One region of the Clavibacter nebraskensis NCPPB 2581 genome, then DNA from elsewhere that is predicted to be linked to it. Evidence: predicted binding sites of a transcription regulator. Region 1 holds the regulator's gene; the other holds the start of a gene.
The links. The regulator LexA, encoded in region 1, represses DNA repair genes until DNA is damaged. The targets are predictions, from matches to a motif close to TCGAACANNTGTTCGA.
Positions count from the first base shown of each region.

Region 2: the regulator LexA is predicted to act here: its motif matches at 2,257-2,272, upstream of CMN_RS07355 (DNA polymerase III subunit alpha).

Region 1 covers NC_020891.1:2,085,664-2,089,870, forward strand. Annotated here, with positions in the region: gene hisH (imidazole glycerol phosphate synthase subunit HisH) at 1-353, opposite strand, end outside; gene hisB (imidazoleglycerol-phosphate dehydratase HisB) at 350-958, opposite strand; gene CMN_RS09805 (LysM peptidoglycan-binding domain-containing protein) at 1,069-1,449, opposite strand; gene lexA (transcriptional repressor LexA) at 1,811-2,491, shown strand; gene hflX (GTPase HflX) at 2,582-4,147, opposite strand; gene CMN_RS09820 (class I SAM-dependent methyltransferase) at 4,188-4,207, shown strand, end outside.
Region 2 covers NC_020891.1:1,557,478-1,561,684, forward strand. Annotated here, with positions in the region: gene CMN_RS07355 (DNA polymerase III subunit alpha) at 1-2,210, opposite strand, end outside; gene CMN_RS07360 (glucose-6-phosphate dehydrogenase) at 2,325-3,692, shown strand; gene CMN_RS07365 (dienelactone hydrolase family protein) at 3,791-4,207, shown strand, end outside.

The sequences.
Region 1 (4,207 bases):
AGCACGTCCGACTGGATGCGGTCGACCGTGCCGGGCCACTCCCCCAGGCCCGCGACGTCGACGTCGCGCTCGACGCCCCGGTCGAACATGACCTGCATCCCGACGCAGATGCCGAGCACCGGACGGCCCCCGGCGAGGCGGCGGTCGACGACGCGGTCACCACCGGCCGCCCGCAGCGCGGTCATGACGGCCGAGAACGCCCCGACGCCGGGGACGAGCAGGCCGTCGGCCTCGTGCGCGCGCTTCGGATCGCCCGTCAGCTCGACGTCCGCACCGGCCAGCTCGAGCGCCTTGACGGCGGAGTGGACGTTGCCGCTGCCGTAGTCGAGGACGACGACGGAGGGCCGCGTCACAGCGCGCCCTTCGTGGACGGGATGCCGGAGACGCGCGGGTCGAGCTCCTTGGCCTGACGGAAGGCGCGGGCGAACGACTTGAACTCCGCCTCGGCGATGTGGTGCGGATCGCGACCGCCGAGGACGGTGACGTGCACGGTGAGGCCCGCGTGGAAGGTGATGGCCTCGAAGACGTGGCGGACCATGGATCCGGTGAAGTGGCCGCCGATGAGGTGCATCTCGAAGCCGGCCGGCTCCCCCGAGTGGACGAGGAACGGGCGGCCGGAGATGTCGACGACCGACTGCACCAGCGCCTCGTCGAGCGGCACGAGCGCATCGCCGAAGCGGGCGATGCCGGACTTGTCGCCGAGCGCCTCGCGGATGGCCTGGCCGAGGACGATGCCGACGTCCTCCACGGTGTGGTGCACGTCGATGTGCGTGTCGCCCGTGGCGGTGACCTTCAGGTCAGTGAGCGAGTGCTTCGCGAAGGCGGTGAGCATGTGGTCGTAGAACGGCACCGAGGTGCTGATCTCGGAGGCGCCGGTGCCGTCGAGGTCGAGCTGGAGGTCGATGCTGGACTCGCTGGTCTGCCGCGTGACGTGCGCGGTGCGCGCGAGGGTGCTCATGGGTTCCATGCTACCGATCGCGCCAGGTCGGACCGTCGTCGTCCCCGGCCGCCACCGGGAACGACGACGGGCGCCGTGCCCATCCGCTGCGCGACCGCGAGCGGACGGGATCAGTGCGCGTACTCGGCGGGGACGGCGAGCTGCTGGCCGGCCGCGACGTCCGACGAGGGGAGCCGGTTGAGGTCGACGACCGACGCGATGACGTCGCGCGGGTCGGCCGACGGGGCGATCTCCTCCGCGAGGTCCCACAAGGACTGGCCGCTCGACACGGTGACGTACTCGAACGTGGTGCCCGACGCGTCCTTCGACGCGACGGCCGCGCCGCCGTTGAGGGCGACGAGCCCGGCGCCGAGCGCCAGCGGGGCCGCGACGAGCGCGGTGAGGACGACGCGGCCGCGCCGCGTGATGCGCAGGCGCGTGCGGGGCGCGACGGCGGCCTCCGCGACGGGTGCGACGGACGGGCCGGCGGGGGTGATGGCTGCGGTGTTCATGGTGACCTCTCGTGCGAGACGGTGGGGCGTCGATGCGACGCGCTCAGCGGTGCAGTGCGGTACGGCATGCGATGCGGGTCGGGCAGCTCGCACCCGGCTCTCGGCCGGGAGAGCCGGGTGCGGAGCTGTGTTCCGAACATACATTCGAAACCCGCACTCCGCAAGCCCCCATCGCCTCGATCCGGCGCCCAGCGACGCGACACGCTCGAACAGGTGTTTGTACGAGGTGCCCCGACTGGATACAGTTTCGAGTGCCTGGTGTCCATTCCACCCGGCACCACCGACATCGCCCCCGCGAGGGCGTCGGCCCGCCGGGCCGACCGTGCCGCGGAGGCGTCGGCGACGAGAGGCGGGCCGTGGCATGACGGACGAGCGAGCGGCGGGAGGCGGCGCGACGCGGCGCCGCAAGAGCCTCAGCGACAAGCAGATCTCGATCCTGGAGTTCATCCAGCGCACCATCGCCGGCCAGGGCTACCCGCCGAGCATGCGCGAGATCGGCGACGCCGTCGGCCTCGCGTCGCTCTCCAGCGTCACGCACCAGCTCAACCAGCTCGAGCTCTCCGGCTACCTCCGCCGCGACCCGAACCGGCCGCGCGCCCTCGAGGTCCTCATCGACCTGCCGGGCTCCGGCGCCGCGGAGAGCGGCGAGCCGTCGACCCCGGTGGGAGACGCCGCCATGGTGCCCATGGTCGGCCGCATCGCCGCCGGCATCCCCATCACCGCGGAGCAGATGGTCGAGGAGGTCTTCCCCCTCCCCCGCCAGCTCGTCGGCAAGGGCGACCTCTTCATGCTCCGCGTCGTCGGCGACTCCATGATCGACGCGGCCATCTGCGACGGCGACTGGGTGGTCGTCCGCCAGCAGAAGACCGCGGAGAACGGCGACATCGTCGCGGCCATGCTCGACGACGAGGCCACCGTCAAGGTGTTCCGCCAGCGCGACGGCCACACGTGGCTGCTGCCCCGCAACAGCGCGTTCGAGCCCATCCTCGGCGACTTCGCGGAGGTCGTCGGCAAGGTCGTGGCGGTCATGCGCTCGGTCTGATCCCCGCACGACGCAGGAGAGCGGCCGGTCCCCGAGGGGGTCGGCCGCTCTCGTGCGTGAGGGGGTCCGTGGTGGCTGGTGCGTCGCGGATCAGACCGCGGGGACCACCGAGTACGCCTGGACCTGCGCCTGCTGCTCCGCCGTCACGAGCGCGCGCACGCGCGTGCCCTCCTCGACGTACGAGGTCTCGAGGACCTTGGCGCCGTCGTGCAGCATCGCGACGACCTCGCCGTGCTCGAACGGCACCAGGAGGTCGACCTCGATGGTCGGCTGGGGCAGCAGCTCCGCGATGCGGCGACGCAGCTCCTCGACGCCCTCGCCCGTGCGGGCCGAGACGAACACGCCCTGCGGCGCGAGGCCGCGGAGCACCACGCGGTCACCGTCCGAGGCGAGGTCGCTCTTGTTGAAGACGACGATCTCGGGGATGGACGCGGCATCCACCTCGGCGATGACCTCGTGCACGGTCGCGAGCTGGGCCGCGGGATCCGGGTGCGAGGCGTCGACGACGTGCACGAGCACGTCCGAGTCGGCGAGCTCCTCGAGCGTCGAGCGGAAGGCCTCGACCAGCTGGTGCGGCAGGTTGCGCACGAAGCCGACCGTGTCGGCCAGCGTGTAGAGCTGCCCCTGGTCGGTCTCCGTCTTCCGGACCGTCGCGTCGAGCGTCGCGAAGAGCGCGTTCTCGACGAGGACGCCCGCCTTCGTCACCCGGTTGAGGAGCGACGACTTGCCGGCGTTCGTGTACCCGACGATCGCGACCGAGGGCACCGAGTGCCGGTCGCGGTTGGCGCGCTTGGTGTCGCGTGCCGGCTTCATCGCGGCGATCTGCTTGCGGAGGCGCGCCATGCGCGTGTTGATGCGCCGGCGGTCGAGCTCGATCTTCGTCTCACCCGGTCCGCGGGATCCCATCCCCGCGCCCGCACCGCCGACCTGTCCACCGGCCTGGCGCGACATCGAGTCGCCCCAGCCGCGCAGGCGCGGCAGGAGGTACTGCAGCTGGGCGAGCTCGACCTGGGCCTTGCCCTCGCGGCTCTTGGCGTGCTGGCTGAAGATGTCGAGGATCACGGCCGTGCGGTCGATGACCTTGACCTTCACCACGTCCTCGAGCGCGCGCCGCTGGCTGGGGGCGAGCTCGGTGTCGGCGATGACGGTGTCGGCGCCGACGGCGGCCACGAGAGCCCGCAGCTCCTCGGCCTTGCCGCGGCCGAAGTAGGTGCTGGGATCCGGGGTGGGACGGCGCTGCAGGAGGCCGTCGAGCACGACCGCGCCCGCGGTCTCGGCGAGGGCCGCGAGCTCCCGCATGCTGTTCTCGGCATCGTCGACGGAGCCCTGCGAGTACACGCCGATGAGCACGACGTTCTCGAGGCGCAGCTGCCGGTACTCGACCTCGGTGACGTCCTCGAGCTCGGTGGAGAGGCCCGGGACGCGGCGGAGCGCCTGCCGGTCGGCGCGCTCGCTCTGGTCGCCGTCCGAGCCCTGCTCGGTGTCGGGGTTCGCGGAGAGCGCCTGCGCGCCGGACCCGCGGAAGAGGGCGTAGCCGGCCGAGCGGTTCTCCGCTCGACCGAGGACGCGCGCGACGACATCGTCCCGGTCGGTGTTCTCGGTGGACGTCGTCGTCGTGTCCGCGGGCTCGTGGTCGTGCTCGTCGTGCGTTGTCATGTGCTCCCATCGTAGCGCGGGCGTCCGGTATCGTCCCGGTATGGCCGACGCGCACTACTT
Region 2 (4,207 bases), 530 kb from region 1:
AGCTCGTCGGCCTCCGCGAGAGAGACCTGCATGCAGTCGGCGAAGATCCGGATGACCTGCTCGTGGTAGATGACGACGCCGAACGTGGACGCGAGGAACGGCGCGAACCGGGGGTGCAGGTAGTCGGGCCGGGTGATGCCGTGCTTCGTGTCGAGGAACGGCGCGACCATGTTGCCCTTCATGGGCCCCGGCCGGAACAGCGAGATGTCGGCGATGAGGTCCTCGTAGACGTCCGGCTGCATCTTGCCGATGAGCTCGCGCTGCCCGGGCGACTCGATCTGGAACATGCCGAGCGTGTGCGTGGTGCGGATGGCCTGGAACGTCTCCTCGTCGTCGTGCGGGATCTCGTCGAGCTCGATGCGCCCGTCGCGGTGCACGTAGCGCGCGTCGACCGGGATGCCGCCCGCGACCGCCGAGCGCGTGCCGTGGATGCGGTGGATCTCGTCCAGCGCGTACGCCATGGTGCTCTGCATCCGCACGCCGAGGATGTCGAGCTTCAGGAGCCCCATGTCGTCGATGTCGTCCTTGTCGAACTGGCTCATCGGCAGGCCCATGCCGCTCGGCTGCACGGGGCTCGTGCTCAGCAGGTCGGAGTCGCCGAGGATCACGCCGCACGGGTGCATGGAGATGTGCCGGGGGAGCCGGTCGAGCCGCTCGGTGAGGTCGACCAGCAGGTCGATGCTCGGGTCGTCGCGCACGAGGTCGGCGATGGGCTTGAGCTCCGGCTTGGTCTCGAGCACCGCCCGGAACTCGCGCGCGTTGAAGCGCCAGATGTTCTTGGCGATGAAGTCGATCTGCTGCTCGTCGAGGTCGAGCGCGAGCCCCGCGTCGCGCGCGGCGCCGCGGGCCCGGTAGGTGTTCTGCATCGAGAGCAGGGTGACCCGGTTGCTGCCGTACCTCTCGAACACGCGGTGGTACACCTCGTGCCGGCGCGCGGACTCCACGTCGATGTCGATGTCGGGCAGCGTCGAGCGCACCTTGCCGAGGAAGCGCTCGAACAGCAGGTCGTGCTCGAGCGGGTCCACGTTGGAGATGCGCAGCAGGTAGTTGACGAGGCTGCCCGCGCCGGATCCCCGCGCCTGGTTGCGCACGCCCATGTCGCGCATGAGCGCGCACACGTCGGCGACCGTGAGGAAGTAGGTGGCGAAGCCGAAGCCCGTGATGGTGGTGAGCTCGGTGCGCATGCGGGCGAGCACGCGCTGCCGCATGGCCTCGTCGACGTGCCCGAACCGCTCGGTGACGCCGACCTCGGCCTTCCGCCAGAGCGCCTCGTCCGGGTCGCCGGTGACGCCGATCACGGACTTCTCCGGCAGCTTCGGCTTCCGCCAGGCGAGGTCGGCGTCGGGATCCAGCCGGCAGCGGTCGGCGAGCTCCTCCGTGGCGCGCAGCAGCGCCTCGCCCGCCCGGCGGTCGAGGGACGACGCACCCGCGACCTCCCGCGCGATGCCCTGCATCTCGGCCGGGGTCTTGAGCCACGCCTGGCCGTTGGGCTGCGGGCGGAACGACCCGAGCGGCCGCAGCGTGCCCGCGGAGTCGAGCACGTCTCCCGTGAGCGCGTCGTCGGGCTCGAGGTACCGCGCGGCGTTGGTGAGCACGGCGGGGACGCGGTGGGCGTCGGCGAGCTCGAGCATGCGGGCGGCGTGGCGGAGGCTGGCGGACTCGCCGGGCTCGGTGAAGTGGCAGACCACCTCGACGACGACCGCGCCGGGCAGGAGCCGGGCCCACTCGGCCAGGTGGCGGGAGGCGAGCGCGTGGTCGCCCGCCGCGACGGCGCGGCCGACGTCCGAGTCGGGCCCGAGCATGACGGTGCCGACGGGCCCCTCCTCGCCGAGCAGGAACGCGGGCGGCCGGGTGCGCGCGATGCCGGCCTGGGCGCTGCGGGCGGTGCTCCTCGCCGTGCCGCGCCCGTGGCTCGCGCTGATGAGCCGGCTGAGCGCCGCCCAGCCCTGGCCGCGGGTGCCGCCGTGCGCGAGCACCGTGATGCGGCCCGGGTGCTCGCCCGTGAGCCCGAGCTCCGCGCCGACGACGGGGGAGACCCCGGCGGCGATGGAGCGGCGGATGTGGCGGACGGCCCCGTACAGCCCGTCGCGGTCGGTGATCGCCGCGGCCGACGCGCCCTCGGACGCGACCCGGTCGACGAGCGCCTCGGGCGCCGAGGTGCCGAAGTGGGCGGAGAAGGCGGACGCGACGTGCAGGTGGGTGAAGCTCACGCGCGCCTCCCTCGATGTCCGCCCGCGTCCTCCCCGGACGCAAGGTTCGAACGTATGTTCGACTCGCCCAGTGTAGTTCGGCTGCCCGGCAGCCGCGACCCGTAGTCTCGGAGGATGACCAGCGAACCCTCCACCCTCGTCATCCTCGGCGCCAGCGGTGACCTCACGGAACGCCTCCTCCTGCCGGGTCTCGGCAGCCTCATGGCGAGCGATCGGGGGCGCCGGATCCAGCTCATCGGCACCGGCCGGAGCGAGCGCACGCCTGCGGAGTGGACGAAGACGGTCAAGACCGCGTTCGACTCGGTGGACGCCACGGGACGCCGGGCGGCGGGCATCGTCTCGTCCACGGAGTACATCCAGGCCGACCCCACCGACCTCGATGACCTGAAGCGCATCCTCGACGCGTGCGAGGGCGCGCCGGCCCTCTACTTCGCGCTCCCGCCGGCCATCTCCATCGCGGTCTGCGAGCAGCTGGCGAAGCTCGACCTGCCGGAGGGCACCACGCTGGCGCTCGAGAAGCCGTTCGGCTCGAACAGCCGCAGCGCCGCGCAGCTCAACCGCCAGCTGCTGAAGCTCGTGCCGGAGGACCGCATCCACCGCACCGACCACTTCCTCGGCCTCTCCACGGTGCTCAACCTGGTGTCGCTGCGCTTCGCCAACCGCTTCTTCGAGTCGGTGTGGAGCGCGAAGGACATCGAGAAGGTCGAGATCCTCTACGACGAGACGCTCGCGCTCGAGGGCCGCGCCGCCTACTACGACAAGTCGGGCGCGCTCGTCGACATGATCCAGAGCCACATGCTGCAGGTCCTCGCGGTCTTCGCTATGGAGCCGCCCGCGAGCATCGACCCGGACGACCTGCGCTCGAACATCGCCTCGGTCCTCCGCGCCACGGAGGTCTGGGACAACGACCCCATCGCCCACAGCCGCCGGGCCCGCTACACGGGCGCCACGGTCGACGGCACCCGCATCCCCGCGTACGCCAAGGAGGAGGGGGTGGATCCGGCCAACGAGACGGAGACGCTCGCCGAGGTCACGTTCGGCGTCGCCAACGCGCGCTGGGCGGGCGTGCCGTTCCACCTCCGCTCGGGCAAGGCCCTCAAGGAGGCGTCGAAGCGCATCATCGTCACCTTCAAGCCCGTCGCGCACCTGCCGCGGGGCCTCCACGGCTCCGCGCGTCCGGACCGCCTCATCATCGACCTCAAGCCCGACGGCATCTCGCTCGAGGTCACGATGGACGGCACGGGCGAGCCCTTCACGCTCACGCAGTCCACGTTCCGCGCGGAGTTCGCCGAGCCCGAGCTCACCCCGTACGGCGAGGTCCTCGACGGCATCCTCGCGGGCGATCCCCGTCTCTCCGTCCGGGGCGACGTGGCCGAGCGCTGCTGGCGCATCGTCGCGCCCGTCATGCGCGCCTGGAAGGGCGATCGCGTGCCCATGGCCGAGTACCGCGCCGGATCCGCGGGGCCGACCGCCTGGCGCTGACCGCTCGCGCCGGCCGCACCGGCCCCCTCCGCATGACGGCTCCCTGGGCGTCGTCGCCTCCCGGCGGCGGCGCCCTCGTCGCGTCCTAGCGTGAGGGCATGCCCGTGACCCTCAGCGAGATCCCCCTGCCCGCGGCCGCGCCCGGAGCGTCGCCCGGGCTGCACGGCGTGCTGGCGGTGCCGGAGGGCGAGGGGCCGTGGCCCGCGGTCGTGGTGGTGCACGAGGCCTTCGGCGTCACCGACGTGATGCGCCGCCAGGCCGAGCGCCTCGCCGAGGCCGGCTTCCTCGCGCTCATGCCCGACCTCTTCTCCGCGGGCGGCGCGCGCCGCTGCCTGGTCGCCACCTTCCGCACGCTGGCAGCGGGGGAGGGCCGCGCGTTCGTCGACGTCGAGTCCGCCCGCCGCGCGCTCCTCGCCCGGGCCGACTGCACGGGCCGCGTCGGCGTCATCGGCTTCTGCATGGGCGGCGGGTTCGCCCTCGCGGCGGCCTCCCGCGGCTTCGACGCGTCGAGCGTC